One region of the Planifilum fimeticola genome, then DNA from elsewhere that is predicted to be linked to it. Evidence: a T-box and tRNA genes for the amino acid it is inferred to sense, from the RefSeq annotation. Region 1 holds a T-box; the other holds one or more tRNA genes.
What was found. The T-box of region 1 lies ahead of trpS (tryptophan--tRNA ligase). A T-box ahead of a tRNA ligase gene usually reads a tRNA of that ligase, here a tRNA-Trp.

Region 1 (7,242 bases):
TTATCTTGGCTGCGCGAGCGGCGGAAGATTCATCGTCGAGGGGCTGCATCACCGCGCCGGGCAAAAAAAGAGGGGGACCGGCAGATTCCCCCGCGCATGGGCGCGTCGCCCTTACTCTTTCCCCGCCGGCTTCCGCCCAAACACTCCTTCGTGCACGAAGGAACTCAGCGGCCGGCGCTGGGACGGTTGCTCCCGTTCCTGCAGTCCGTCCGGCAAGGCTTCCCGCGGCCCTTGGTATCCGATGGCGATCAGGGCCTGGATGGCGTACTCGTCCGGAATGCCCAGCGTTTCACGGGCTTTCGCCATATCGAACCCGGTCATCGGGTGGGTGATCAATCCCTTGCGGACGGCCTCCAACGCCAGGAAGCCCCAGGCTGCCCCCGTGTCGAAGGCGTGGGAAAGGTTGTCGCCGCGGTCGGACACCCGTTGGGACAGTATCAGGACGAGAACGGGCGCCTTGCGGCACCAGGCCAGGTTGAACTCGGAAATGAAAGGATAAAACTTCTCCCGGTCCTCGGGCGTGCGGGCGATCACGAACCGCCACGGCTGCAGGTTGAAGGCGGAAGGAGCCCACCGCGCCGCCTCAAAGAGGCTCCAGAGCACATCTTCCGGTACATCCTTGTCCAGAAAGGAACGCGGCGACCAGCGGTTCAGATAGACCGGATCGATATCGTATTCCGCTTGCCGATACAAGGTGGATGTCGGTGCTTTGCTCATGGTTTTTTACCTCTCCTTTCGGTTTGCACAGTTCGATATTATATCACATATTTCATTCCGTTCGATTCAGCCGGACGGAGCGGTGAGCCCGGGACACGGATGCTTTAAAGGGTTCGGTGCACCTTGCCCTTTTTCCATTTTTCAGGTATGATAATGAATATTCCTATGATCGTCATGTCTCATCCTGAAAATACAGGAACCGCGATGAAGAAGAGGAGTAGCGCGGCACGGGTCGTTTCAGAGAGTCGGCGGATGGTGCGAGCCGATCGCCTCCCGCGTGAATGGACTTCGGAGCAGTTCCCCGAAACGGCGCTCCGATGCTGCGCCGGTGTAGGCGGAACCGGTGGCGGACCGTTATTTCCGTAAAAGCGCGTCTCCTTACGGAGTCGAAGTAGGGTGGCACCGCGAGGCGATCCCTCGTCCCTGTCCGGGATGGGGGTTTTTTGTTTAGACAAAGGACTCGGGAGAAAGGAGCGATAAGTGATGAAACGGATTTTGTCGGGCATTCAGCCCACGGGAAATCTTCATCTGGGCAACTATCTGGGTGCCCTCAAGAGATTTGTCCAGCTTCAGCATGAAGCGGATTGCTATTTCTGTGTCGTCGATCTGCACGCGTTGACGGTACCCCACGATCCGGCGGAACTGCGGGAGAAAACCATGGAAGTGGCTACGTTGTATCTGGCGGCTGGGCTGGATCCGGATAAAATGACGATGTTCATTCAATCCCATGTCCGGGCCCATCCGGAAGCGTCTTGGCTGTTGGAATGCGTCGCCCGGGTCGGAGAACTGGACCGGATGATCCAGTTCAAGGAGAAGAGCAAGGGTTCCGACAGCGTGTCCGTCGGCCTATATACCTATCCGGTGTTGATGGCGGCGGATATCCTCCTTTATCAGGCCGATGCGGTGCCCGTGGGCGAAGACCAGAAACAGCACTTGGAATTGTGCCGCGACTTGGCCGAGCGGTTCAACCGGCAATACGGCGACGTGCTCACGGTGCCGGAGCCTTTGATCGGAGAAGTGGGTGCACGGATCATGGGACTGGACAATCCCCGGAAGAAGATGAGCAAATCCGCCGGAAGCCCCGCCAACTTCATCGCCCTTTTGGATGATCCCGACACGATCGTGAAGAAGATCAAGCGGGCGGTGACCGATTCGGAAAATGTGATCCGTTACGATCCGGATGAAAAGCCGGGGATCAGCAACCTGTTGGTCATTTACAGCCTGTTGTCGGGCGAATCCATTCCCTCTTTGGAACAAAAATACCAGGGAGTGGGATACGGTCAGTTTAAGCGGGATCTGGCCGAAGTGGTTGTGGAGCACCTGACCCCGATTCAGGAGCGTTACAGGGAATTGCGGAAGTCGGGAGAGGTGGAGCGCGTGTTGGCGGCCGGAGCGGAACAGGCCAGCCGAGTGGCCGATGAAACGCTGAATAAGATGAAGGAATCGATAGGGCTGCTTCCCCGGCTGGGTTGAGAGGATCCGGCCTGTTTGCCCGAGAACGGAGGGAGGGGGAAAGCGGTGACGAATTCGGCGGATGAACGGCGTTTCCTTCCGCCGGAGCGGGTGGAGCGGTTTCGCCAGGACCCCTTTGCCCGGCGGATGGGTTTCGAGCTCGTCGAAGCCGCTCCGGGTTACGCGCGGGTGGCCGTGGAACTGACGGAGGATCTGTTCAATTTCGCCGGAACGCCCCACGGCGGTTTGCTGTTCAGCCTGGCCGACTATGCCTTCGCCGTGGCCAGCAATTCCCACGGGCGGGTCGCCCTGGCCACCAATGTGTCCATTCAGTTTATGGCGGCGGCCGAAGTGGGGGATCGGTTGTACGCCGAGGCGAAGGAGAGCCATTTGACCCGCCGGGCGGGCTTTTACGACATGACCGTCACGACGGAATCGGGTCGGCTCGTGGCCCGTTGCCTCGGCGTGGTGCATCGGACAAGCCGCTCCCTGGACGGGGATGAGCCGGATCCGAGGGGCGGCTGACAAGGCAAAAGCCCGGAACCTAAAAAGGTTCCGGGCTTTTTCGCGCTTTCGGGGGTTCAGGGGACCCTCAAGGATGCAACTGGAACGAACATCTATCGCGTATGGATCACCGCGGATCACGGAAATTCGTTCGGCAGCCACGATCAAGAGGGATTACCTCGCCCGGCGGCTTCAGGCCGGGGGAATTCAACCCTGAAGAGCGTTCCACTTTTTCATCAGGCGGGATTTTTGACGGGCCGCCTTATTTTTATGGATCAGACCTTTGGTGACGGCTTTGTCCAGTTTTTTGGTCGCTTCGCGGAGCAGGGGAAGGGCTTTTTCCTTGTCCTGCTGTTCAACGGCCACCAAGAACTTCTTCACCGCCGTCCGCATGGCGGATTTTTGGGCAGCCCGGAGGCGGCGCCTCTTTTCGTTCGTTTTGGCCCGCTTCTTCGCCGATTTGATGTTGGGCATTCTTTCACCTCCCGGATCAATAGGTGCGACCTGATTGAGCAACATTCATGATTTTAGCACGGAGGCTGTGAAAAAGCAAGGAACAGGAATAAACTGTCCCGCGGGAGGGCAACAATGGGGAATAATCGGATAAAAGGGGATGAAGTCGGGGATGAACTGGGAGTCGGACGGAAAGCGATCCGCGGAGGGTAGGGGAATCAACACAGGTCCTTTCCAGGTGAGGACGGACCTGGCCCGGGAGGCGCACGATCTCGCCCTCGAGAAGCGGACCGACGGAAGCGCCATACCCGGAGTGCGAATCGAGGAGGATGAGGACGGCGGCATCCGCGTCAGCTGGATCTGGGTGGAAAGCGAAGAAGGGGCCCGGGAACTGGGAAAGAAGCCGGGCACATACTTGACCCTGGAAGTTCCCGGCCTCCGGAGCAAGGACTCCAAATTGCAGCACCGGGTGGCCGCCCGCTTTGCCGAGGAGTTCAGCCGCTTCCTGAAGGAGACGGGCGTGTCCGACGACGCCAAGGTGCTGGTCGTCGGCCTGGGGAACTGGAATGTGACGGCCGACGCCCTGGGGCCCTTTGTCATCAAGCATATCCTGGTGACCCGCCACCTGTTCGAGCTGATGCCGGAACAGGTAGAGGAGGGTTATCGGCCGGTCAGCGCCGTTTCGCCGGGAGTGTTGGGGATCACCGGGATCGAGACGAGTGAAATCGTCCACGGAATCGTGGAGAAGACCCAACCCGACCTGGTCATCGCCATCGATTCCCTGGCTTCCCGCGCCCTGACACGGGTCAACACGACCATCCAGGTGGCGGATTCCGGAATCAACCCCGGAGCGGGGGTGGGCAATCGGAGAAAGGCTCTGACGAAGGAAACCCTGGGGGTTCCGGTGATCGCCGTGGGAGTTCCCACGGTGGTCGATGCGGTCACCATCGTATACGACACGCTCAATCTGGCATTGGCCTATCTGAAGCGGGAGATGGGAAAAGAGAAGACCGGCCATCCGTTGGATCCCGTCAACCTTCCGGATTTGCGCGAGTTGGAGGGGCAAGAGATCACCCCGGAGCTGAGAAGCCGGTTCCTCGGCTTGATCGGGGGGCTCTCGCCCGAGGAGAAGCGGCAGTTGATCCACGAGGTGTTGACGCCCCTGGGGCAGAACCTGATCGTCACCCCCAAGGAGGTGGACGCCTTTGTGACGGACATCGGCAAAGTCGTGGCCGATGGCCTCAATTGCGCCCTGCACGAGGCGGTGACCATGGACAATGTGTCCTCCCACACCGGGGGATGAAGGCGGTCGGCGGAGGAGGTGCGGGAGGTCTCTCGTTCTATGATTCTCTCTCTCCACATATACCTGTGATGAGACAAGCTCACAGGGGGGAGAGGGATGCACCACGGTCAACACCGGTTTGCCGCGCTGAACATGTCGGGTCCCCGCGTTCGACAGATGTTCGTCTTCCTTCTCCTGGGCACGGCGATCATCTTCATTTTCACCGGTTTTTTCGCCATGATCCGGGCGAAGCAAAACTCCCGTTCATCGGATATCGGCCGATTCACCTCCGGGTTGTCCGCCGAGACGATGGTGGAAGTCCTGGCCCGGGAGATTCCCTATCTGAGAAGCAGCGTTCAGATTCCGCAAAAGGAAGGAATGGCATCCCGGTTGACCTTTGAGTTGGCGACCAGCATCGACCCTCGGGATCCCCGGACTTTTCTCGGCCGCGAATTGCCCGGTTTCGCCCTCTTTGACACGGAGATCGTCGTCGCCGGGCAAGGGGTGGATTACACGGATATCCCGGTGGAATCCGCGCCTCCTCCCGATCTGGAGGAAAAATTGGCCAAAGATGCGAAGCCGTCGAAGGATTCCGGAAAGCCGGGTTCCAGGGAGAAGCAAGCGGCCGCCGGGGGAAAGGAGATTACGAAGACCAAGCGGGTGTTCATTTACCACACCCATTCGACCGAGTCGTACCTGCCGGAACTGTCGGGAGAAAACTCCCCCGAGCGGGCCTATGACAACCGAAAAAACATCATGATGGTCGGCAGGCGGCTGGGCGAAGAGCTGGAGAACATGGGCATCGGCGCCGAGGTTTACACGAAGCCTTTTCAGGCGAAGTGGAACCGCCTCTATCAGGCTTCGAGGAAAACGGTGGTCGAGGCCATGAACCAAAACGAAGATTTGAAGTATTTCATCGATGTGCACCGGGACTCCAAGAGGAGAAACAAAACCACTCACCACATCAACGGAAAGCCTTATGCGACGATCGCCTTTGTGGTCGGCACCGCCAACGACAACTGGGAGGAGAACGAAAAATTTGCCCGTAAGGTGCACAACAAATTGGAAGAATTGTATCCGGGGCTGTCCAAGGGGGTGTTCCGCAAGAGTCGGGCCCAGGGAAACGGAGAGTACAACCAATCCCTTTCACCGCGGAGCATTTTGGTGGAGATCGGCGGAGTGGACAACACCTTTGAAGAGGCGTACCGGACGGCGGAAGCCTTGGCCCGGGCCATCGCCGAGATTCATTTTGAGGCGACGCCCGTCGACGCCAAGCCCCAAAATCCCTGACCTCCCCGGTTGCAGATTCTTGAGGCAGGTGGGAAAAAGTGCGTCTTTTTCTGCAAGTGACGGCAATGACGATGATGCTTCTTTTGGGCATCTTTCTGGGAATCGACTCTGCGGAGCGCAACATCCAGAAGATGGAGGGAGCGCAGGGAGCACCCCGGGCGATTCACATCACACCGGAAAACGGGCGGGTGGAAATCGCCGTGCTCGGGGAGGTGTACGATGCCGAACCCTCCGCCGGTTCTCCGGAGCCGGAGCAGGTGAAGGAAGAGGTTCGGGAGGTTGCCGCATCGGGGAAAAATCTGTTGGGCCAGGTGGGCAATCAAGTGGGGCACGGGATTCGCCTCGGCACGCGAAAGGCGCTGGAATTGGTGGTCGGTTGGCTGGAGCCGGGCGAATGATCGAGGGGCTCATACGGCGGCCGGGGATTTTCACCCCGGCCGCGTTGCTTTACAGGCGGGATCAGGATCACAAAGGGAAGATTCGCCCGCCCATCCGCCCGATTTCGCGGGCCATTTGGCGTGCGGGATCGATCCGCCGTTTCTATATCACGCAGACTTCGAGGGGACAATCTTCGCAACGGGCTTCATCTTTCAGCCGCTCCATGTTGTGGATCACCAGGTGGCCGTGGTCGAGGGAGATCACGCGCTCCGATTTCAGCCGGCACAAGACGCGGTTGACGCTTTCACGGGTCGCGCCGATCAGGTGAGCCAGTTCCTGGTTGGTGAGGCGGAGGGAGATTCGGATGCCGCGGTCGGTCGGTTGTCCGTAACTGTTGGCGAGGCGGATCAGAATGGAGCAGAGGGCGCCGGGTTTTCCATAGAGGACGATGTCTCGGAGGATGGTTTGCATGATCCGTTGTTCCAGGGCCATCCATTGCATAAAGGCCAGGGACAGGGAAGGATATTGCACCAGGAGGGCGTCCAGGTCGTTTTTATGGATAACGCCCAACAGGGTGTCCGTAAAGGCGACGGCGCTGTGCCCGTAGGTTTGGACGGTATCGGACAAGACATCGGCAAGTCCGATCAGGTCGCCGCCTCCCTTGAGGCCGAAAGTGATTTCCTGACCGTCGGAGGTGGTCTTCATCGTTTTGACACACCCCTGTTCGATATAGAAAAGAAACTCCGCCGGATCTTCGGCTTGAAAGACCGGCGAGCCGGCCTCAACGGTTTTCCACATCATTTGATCCTTGAGATGCTGGAGCTGATCCGGCGACAAGAAGCGGGTCAACCGGTTTGAACGGAGATTGCAGCAGGATGTCGCCATGATCCATCCTCCTTTTCGGATGGGAACGTTCAATCTTTCACTTATTATTGTAAGGGTTCCGGGAAGGATCGGCGACGAAAAATAGAACGATTATGGAAAGGTTTTGTTAAGATTGTGTGGCATCACGGCAAATGATTTGGGAAAAGGGATCGGCCGCCTCGGAGAAAGCTCCGGGCGGCCGATCTGCCGTTTGGGGGATGTTCAGGAAATTTCTTCGTCGGTCAGGTAGCAGGCGGGATCTTCCGCCCACAGGTCGTGGTGGACGGCCAGGGCGCGTGCCC
Region 2 (7,242 bases), on a different contig from region 1:
GATGACGTAGGCGATCCCGTCTTCATCGTAATCGTATACGTCGGGTGCGGTCGCTCCGCAAGCTCCACAAGCGATGCATGTATCTTGATCTACCCATGTGCGCATGGCTAAGCCTCCCGTTATAAATTGCAACGATGCCAAACCTCATTTTAGAATGATTCCCCGCGGTTTGCAAGGGAGTTGGGAAAGATGGAAGATTTCGAAGAACGGGGTGGGGGGGCGCAGCAGGGGAAACCGGGCATGACGGACCGGGTTCTGTTGCTCAACCTCTATTTCACCCAGTTTCTCGTGCTCTTGCTGGCAGTGATCTTCCTTTTCTTTCAGGGAAGGTTGTCGGCGGATCTTTTCGTCTGGCGGGAAGGCCTTTTCTGGGCTGTCGGGGCGCTGTTGGGAATGGTGGCGGTGGGGATTGAGATTTTTCTCGCGCTGGTGCTTCCCGCCAAATGGTTGGATGACGGGGGGATCAATCTGCGTCTGTTTCGGCGCCGATCCCTGTTGCACATCGCCTGGATCGCCTTGCTGGTTTCCGTTGCGGAGGAACTGTTGTTTCGGGGAGCGGTTCAGCACTGGCTGGGAATATGGGGAACCAGCCTGCTGTTTACGTTGATCCATTTTCGATATCTGCGGCAGTGGGCGATGGCATCCCTGCTGTTTGTCATAAGCGCCGCCCTCGGGTGGTTGGTGGAGTGGAGCGGAACGCTGACCCCGGCGATCGTCGCCCATTTTATTATCGATTTCGTGATGGGTGCGTTAATACGGCTGGGAAGGATTCCCGGGATGGAGGTGCCGAAGGACAAGGCATGACCGGGGGGAAAAGGGCATAGGCTGGGATGAAGGCAAAGGACGGGGGGATGGAGAGATGTCCCGTCGGCTTTTCCTGTGCGGCCCCCTTCTCACCTGGTTTCTCGCGGGGATTGCCCTTTATCGGTTGCCCGGACAGACGCCCGGTTCATCCCTTTGGAGGTATTTTTCCGTCGATTTTCTGGTGTTTTTGGTGCTGTGGGCCTTTTGTTTCCACATTCTTTTTCGCTCCGTCGCGAGAGGGATCGCAGGACTTATGGAACTGCCCCTGCCGTTCACCCACCGGAATCGTCTGCGTTGGGCCATTCCGGTCGCCTCGGGCCTGTTGTTGCTCCTCTTCCTTTTTTTTCAGGCGCCGGCGTTTACCGCGTTGGGAGCGGGGTTTTTCGGGGGAAGGGAGATGCGATCTTGGCTCCGAAAAAGGAGAGCCCGTTTTCCGGGATAGGGGCTTGTCCACAGAGGGCAAAGGGAGCGCGGTCATCTGTGCCCTCTCGGTCAGTCCGCACCCCCTTTCCGTTGAAGTCCTTCTTCTCGATACGGGCGATGCGCTCGGTAGAGCGCTACGATCGAAGCACTCTGAGGGCCCGGGCAACCTTTCTGGCGAAAACCAGGGGGTTTTCCACCGATTCGAAATGAATGTAGAACAGGCGGGGATTATCAAATAACCAGTGATTGTGCAGCGCCGTGACAAGAATTCCCTGTTTTCGGAGGGCTGAAATGAAGGGGTTGATCTCCCTTTGCAAAATCACCGTCTCGCCCAAATTCAGCGCCCGGCCTTGCCGGTCGAGGCTCTCAAAGCTGAAGAAGGTCGGCAATACCAGCGGGGAGCGGCTGCGACGCCCCAGAATGGTGACAGGGATGTTTCGGAACCTTTGAATGAAGCAAACGCCGTTGATGACGCTCGAGGATCCGCCCACAATTCTCGCAAATTGACGGCATAGCCTATCCAGCGCCTTCAAGGATTCAACCTCCTTTTACCGTTTGATTTCACTATACGTATCTGCCGGTCATGTGTTGTGGTCCTTTCCCCAATGATCGAAAATGGGTTTTCCTTGAAGGCGATGATCCGCACTTCCGAAAAAGGGCTTGCCGCAGGGGCATTTTCCATCCATCCCCCCTTGACAGCCTCCCGGCTCCTGTATTAAGATAATACACGCATCGGTTCTGGGCTGTGGAGAGATACCCAAGAGGCCGAAGGGGACGGTTTGCTAAACCGTTAGGGGGTCGAATGGCCCCGCGCGGGTTCGAATCCCGCTCTCTCCGCCAGACCAAGGGGAGGACGCTCCGTCAACCGGCGGGTCGTCCTCCCGCATTCCAAGGATGTGGCGGCGTAGCTCAGCTGGCTAGAGCGTACGGTTCATACCCGTAAGGTCGGGGGTTCGAGGCCCTCCGCCGCTACCAAGGTGCAGGGGCGTAGTTTAATGGCAGAACAGAGGTCTCCAAAACCTCCAGTGCGGGTTCGATTCCTGCCGCCCCTGCCATCATAAACGGGGGCATAGCCAAGTGGTAAGGCACGGGACTGCAAATCCCTTATCCCCGGTTCGAATCCGGGTGCCCCCTCCAGTAGATTGAAAGATCTCCTTCAGAAAGAAGGGTTCTTTTTTTATTTTTCACCGGGGGAAAAAATTCCCGTAAAATTCAGGGTGAAAAATGGGATTGCCTTGGTGTATTCTTTTATCAAAGGGAGAAAAATAGGAAACCGGATGCCGGAACGAATGGGGAGATCCTCTCATACGCTGTAAATGAAGAGGTCTCCTACGAGGGAGGGTAAACCATGCGTGTCGAGCGATTGGGTCGGGATAAAATCCGCTTCTACCTGTCGCTGGACGACTTGGTGGAGCGAGGAATCGAAAAAGAGGATATGTGGCGGGACATCCCCAAAGTCCATGAGCTCTTCAACGACATGATGGAACAGGCGTATCGGGAGTTGGGGTTTGAAATCGCAGGACCCGTTGCAGTCGAGGTGTTTACTCTTCCGGCTCAGGGAATGGTCGTCATCGTCACGCGGGGACGTCCGTCGCACTCCGGGGAGTTTGACGATGATGACATGTACGAATTGGAAGTTACCTTGGAGGAAAGCGATCAAATTATTTTCCGGTTTGTCGATTTCGAGGACCTCGTACAAGCTGCGATGCGCATGCACCCACTCGTGGAGCGGGATGAGGGCAAGGTTTATGCCCACCAGGGACAGTATTACCTGGTCTTCGACGAGGATGTAAAGACGAAGAATCTGGACGCCCTGGTGGCCATACTTTCCGAATACGGCGAAGCTTCCACCGTGACCGAACATGTGTTGGTGGAATACGGGACCACGGTGTGGGCGAAAGATGCCGTCCATGAGCTTGTGCGTCACTTTTCCCGATGAAAATAACCGCGCCGAAGGGCGCGGTTTTGTAGTGGCTTCACAGCCGGAACCAGTCGTCGGACCGGTCGGTTGAATGATAAAACTCCCCCTTTTTGACGACCAATTGAAAATATTCCTTCCTGCGCAGCCCGGTCAATTTCCCGTCGAAAACGCCGGGAAACACGCGCTCGATGGAGGCCCTCTGGGTTCGATGCTGGCGGAGCGCTTCCGCGATGCGCTGCAGGTAAGGGGAGACGTCGATCACTGTGGTGATCAGCTCATCAGCGGTCGCGTGAACGGGACGCTGGACGTCGCGGGCGACCGATTCCGGAATGGCGACGTAATACAGGGAAAGGGATTTTCTCCGCCCGCTCTCCAGCACCGCCCGAAGGGCGGCTTTTTGAATGGCCTGGTGGTCCGGATGACCGGAGATGCCGTGGGGCGGGAAGGTGACGATCACATCGGGGTTTGTGCTTTCGATCACGGTGCCGATTTCCTCCGCCAGCATTTCCTCCGGCAGATCCTTCAACCGGCCGTCGCCGTGATTCCGCAGGATGATGCGATCAAGTCCCAATATCTCGCCGGCGCGCTTCAATTCCTCGGCCCGGGTGTCACCGAGCTGTTCCGGTGCACAAACCCCCGCGGTTTTCCCCGCCTCTCCCCGCGTGGCGCAGTAGAGCACCAGGCGGGTGTCCTTTTGTTCGGCATACCGGGCGATCGAACCGCCGCAGGAGAAGGTTTCGTCATCCGGGTGGGCAAAGACGAGCAATGCGGTTCGGGACATGGAAGGCCTCCTCTCTGAAACGGAAAAAAGTGGCGGACCAATTTCGGATTTCCACAATCATTATACTTCACTTTCATCAGGCAGTGTTCTTTTTCTCACAACTGGTGTATACTTGGTAATGGACTGATCGGGATCATATATTTTGAGGTGGTCAAAGATGGCACAGCAGACGGAAGAAACCGAAAAACAGACGCTTCCGAAGACGGAGGAGATGGATGTCCTCGCATCGACGCAGACGGTGATCAAACGGGCTCTGGAGAAGCTGGGTTATCCGGAGCACGTTTATGAATTGCTGAAGGAGCCGTTGCGGGTGCTTACGGTCCGCATCCCCGTCCGCATGGACGACGGCAGCGTCAAGGTGTTCACCGGGTACCGGGCGCAACACAACGATGCGGTGGGCCCCACCAAAGGAGGCGTGCGGTTTCATCCGGACGTTACTGAAAATGAAGTGAAAGCGCTTTCCATTTGGATGAGCATCAAAGCGGGAATTGTCGATTTGCCTTACGGCGGAGGCAAGGGAGGCATCGTTTGCGATCCGCGCCAGCTGTCTTTCCGCGAATTGGAAAGGCTGTCCCGGGGTTATGTCCGGGCCATCAGCCAAATCGTCGGACCGACCAAGGATATCCCCGCCCCGGACGTGTTTACCAACTCGCAGATCATGGCATGGATGCTGGACGAATACAGCCGTATCCGTGAGTTTGATTCCCCGGCCTTCATCACCGGGAAGCCGCTGGTGCTGGGCGGTTCGCGGGGGCGTGAGACCGCCACGGCCAAGGGGGTCACCATCATGATTCGCGAGGCCGCCAAGCGCCGGAATCTGGATCTGAAGGATGCCCGGGTGGTGATCCAAGGCTTCGGAAATGCCGGCAGTTTCCTGGCGAAGTTCATGAGCGATGCCGGCGCCAAGGTGATCGGCATTTCCGATGTGTACGGCGGTTTGTATGACGAAAACGGTTTGGACATCGATTATCTGCTGGACCGCAGGGACTCCTTCGGAACGGTGACCCGCCTGTTTAAGAACACCATCACCAATCAGGAGCTTCTGGAACTGGATTGCGACATTCTCGTGCCGGCGGCGGTGGAAAATCAGATCACCGCAGCCAATGCGCATCGGATTCGGGCGGATATCGTGGTGGAGGCGGCCAACGGTCCGACGACACTGGAAGCGACGCGCATCCTGAGCGAACGGGGCATACTGCTGGTGCCGGATGTGCTGGCCAGCGCCGGCGGGGTTACCGTCTCCTACTTTGAATGGGTCCAGAACAATCAGGGATATTATTGGTCGGAAGAAGAAGTGGAGCGCAAGTTGGAAGAGATCATGGTCAACGCCTTCGATAACGTCTACAACCTCGCCCGCTCGCGCAAGGTGGACATGCGGTTGGCGGCCTACATGGTCGGGGTTCGCAAAATGGCGGAGGCCTCCCGCTTTCGCGGTTGGGTATAGATGGGCTATAATAAATCTTGGACGCCATTTTTCAGAAAAAGCACCCTGTTATTGGGGTGTTTTTTCTGTGGAGCCGGAGGGATACAGATGCACGATCCGATCATCGTCGGCGCCGGACCCTGCGGGTTGTCCGTCGCCATCGAGACGAAAAAACGGGGGATGAATCCCCTGGTGATTGAAAAGGGATGTCTGGTCAATTCGATTTATCACTTTCCCACTCACATGCAGTTTTTCAGCACGCCGGAGCTGTTGGAGATCGGCGGGATTCCCTTTGTCACCGCGGGGGAGAAGCCGGTTCGCGCGGAAGCGTTGAAATATTACCGGGCTGTGACGAAAAAATACGAACTGAAGGTTCACACCTATGAGAAGGTGGTCCGGGCGGAGAAGGGGGAGGGCGGTTTCGCCGTATTCACCGAGGGGAGGGACGGCAGGGAGAATCGTTATGAGACGCCTCATCTCGTGATCGCCACCGGTTATTACGACAATCCCAACCGGATGAACATTCCGGGGGAGGATTTGCCGAAGGTGCATCATTATTTCCGCGAAGCCCATCCCTATGCCGACATGGATGTTTTGGTGGTCGGCGGCAAAAACTCCGCGGTGGAAGCGGCTCTGGAGCTCCATCGGGCCGGAGCCCGGGTGACGATGGCTTACCGCCGGGAAGCCTTCACCGGGAGCGTCAAGGCGTGGGTGAAACCGGTGATCGAAAGCGCCATCAACAAGGGCTGGATTCGCATGTTCTGGAATACGGAGGTGAAGGAAATCCGCCCTGACCACGTGGTGCTGGAGCAGGAGGGGCGGGAGTTTGCCCTTCCCAACGATGCGGTGTTCGCCATGACCGGATACCGGCCGGATTTTTCGATGCTCCGCCGCCTGGGGGTTTCCATCGATCCCGAGACGGGAGCGCCCGTTCACGATCCGGAGACGATGGAGACCGGTGTTCCCGGTCTTTACATCGCCGGCGTGATCGCTGCCGGATACGATGCCAATTCGATTTTTATCGAAAACGGACGGTTCCACGGCGAGCGAATCGCCCGTCACCTGGAGGCGATCCAGGCGGAAGCGCCGGGCAGGGGCTGAGCGGGAACGAAGTGATGTTAAACCGGCCTTTTTTCGTCAAGACTATATGGATGTTGGAAGAAAGGAGCGGATGCGGCATGACGGTATTGCGGAAGGAGGGGGAAGGAAGCTTGAGAAATCGTTATCTTGTAAAGATCCGCTGCCGAAAGTGCGGAGAGCAATTCACGCTGAAGGGACAGATGCGCAAGGGGCAGGTCGATACCGGGTTTAAACGCTGCCTCTGCGACAACGAAGACGACTTCGACATCACCATGGAAAAAGTGTAAGCCGGGTTTTCCCCGGCTATTTTTCTTGCATAATCCAACATGGCGGCGATCAGACTACTTCTTGAGCATACCCGCGGAGACGGAAGGACCGGACTGCGGAGAAAAGGTTGGCAAGGGAGTTGGAAATGCCCAACCTTGAAATGAAGGAGTGAGCGGTCGTGTTCAGACGGATTGCCGTCATACTTTTGCCGGTGGCTCTGGTGGGCCTTGTCGGCACAACCGTGTGGGGTTATCAGGAGAACCAGGAGAAAAACGCTCTTTTGATCAAGGCGGAAAACCAATATCAACGCGCTTTTCACGACCTCAACTTTCATGTGAACAAGTTGCAGGACGAGCTGGGGAAATCCCTTGCGCTCGGTTCCCGTCGGCAGATATCGCAATGCCTGACCAACGTGTGGCGCCTGGCCTATGCGGCCCAGAGCGACTTGGGACAGTTGCCCTTGAGTCTGGTTCCCTTCGACAAGACGGAGGAATTTTTGGCCAAGATCGGGCAGTTTTCCTACCAGGTCGGGCTTCGGGATCT

Region 2: it has a tRNA-Trp gene. The T-box ahead of trpS (tryptophan--tRNA ligase) is inferred to sense a tRNA for this amino acid. The anticodon was not compared.

Annotation. Positions count from the first base shown of each region.
Region 1 is NZ_PVNE01000008.1:84,389-91,630, reverse strand. Features, by position in the region: gene CLV97_RS06910 (nitroreductase family protein) at 112-717, opposite strand; T-box leader at 913-1,145, shown strand; gene trpS (tryptophan--tRNA ligase) at 1,201-2,190, shown strand; gene CLV97_RS06900 (PaaI family thioesterase) at 2,236-2,694, shown strand; gene rpsT (30S ribosomal protein S20) at 2,881-3,147, opposite strand; gene gpr (GPR endopeptidase) at 3,299-4,429, shown strand; gene spoIIP (stage II sporulation protein P) at 4,526-5,698, shown strand; gene CLV97_RS06880 (DUF3679 domain-containing protein) at 5,737-6,096, shown strand; gene CLV97_RS06875 (Crp/Fnr family transcriptional regulator) at 6,239-6,961, opposite strand; gene CLV97_RS06870 (radical SAM/SPASM domain-containing protein) at 7,163-7,242, opposite strand, start outside.
Region 2 is NZ_PVNE01000018.1:59,704-66,945, forward strand. Features, by position in the region: gene CLV97_RS11595 (ferredoxin) at 1-105, opposite strand, end outside; gene CLV97_RS11600 (CPBP family intramembrane glutamic endopeptidase) at 190-804, shown strand; gene CLV97_RS11605 (hypothetical protein) at 860-1,246, shown strand; gene CLV97_RS11610 (DUF1259 domain-containing protein) at 1,362-1,760, opposite strand; tRNA gene CLV97_RS11615 (tRNA-Ser) at 1,975-2,067, shown strand; tRNA gene CLV97_RS11620 (tRNA-Met) at 2,126-2,202, shown strand; tRNA gene CLV97_RS11625 (tRNA-Trp) at 2,209-2,282, shown strand; tRNA gene CLV97_RS11630 (tRNA-Cys) at 2,291-2,364, shown strand; gene CLV97_RS11635 (genetic competence negative regulator) at 2,576-3,166, shown strand; gene CLV97_RS11640 (PIG-L deacetylase family protein) at 3,204-3,929, opposite strand; gene CLV97_RS11645 (Glu/Leu/Phe/Val family dehydrogenase) at 4,087-5,373, shown strand; gene CLV97_RS11650 (YpdA family putative bacillithiol disulfide reductase) at 5,461-6,453, shown strand; gene CLV97_RS11655 (hypothetical protein) at 6,564-6,719, shown strand; gene ypeB (germination protein YpeB) at 6,878-7,242, shown strand, end outside.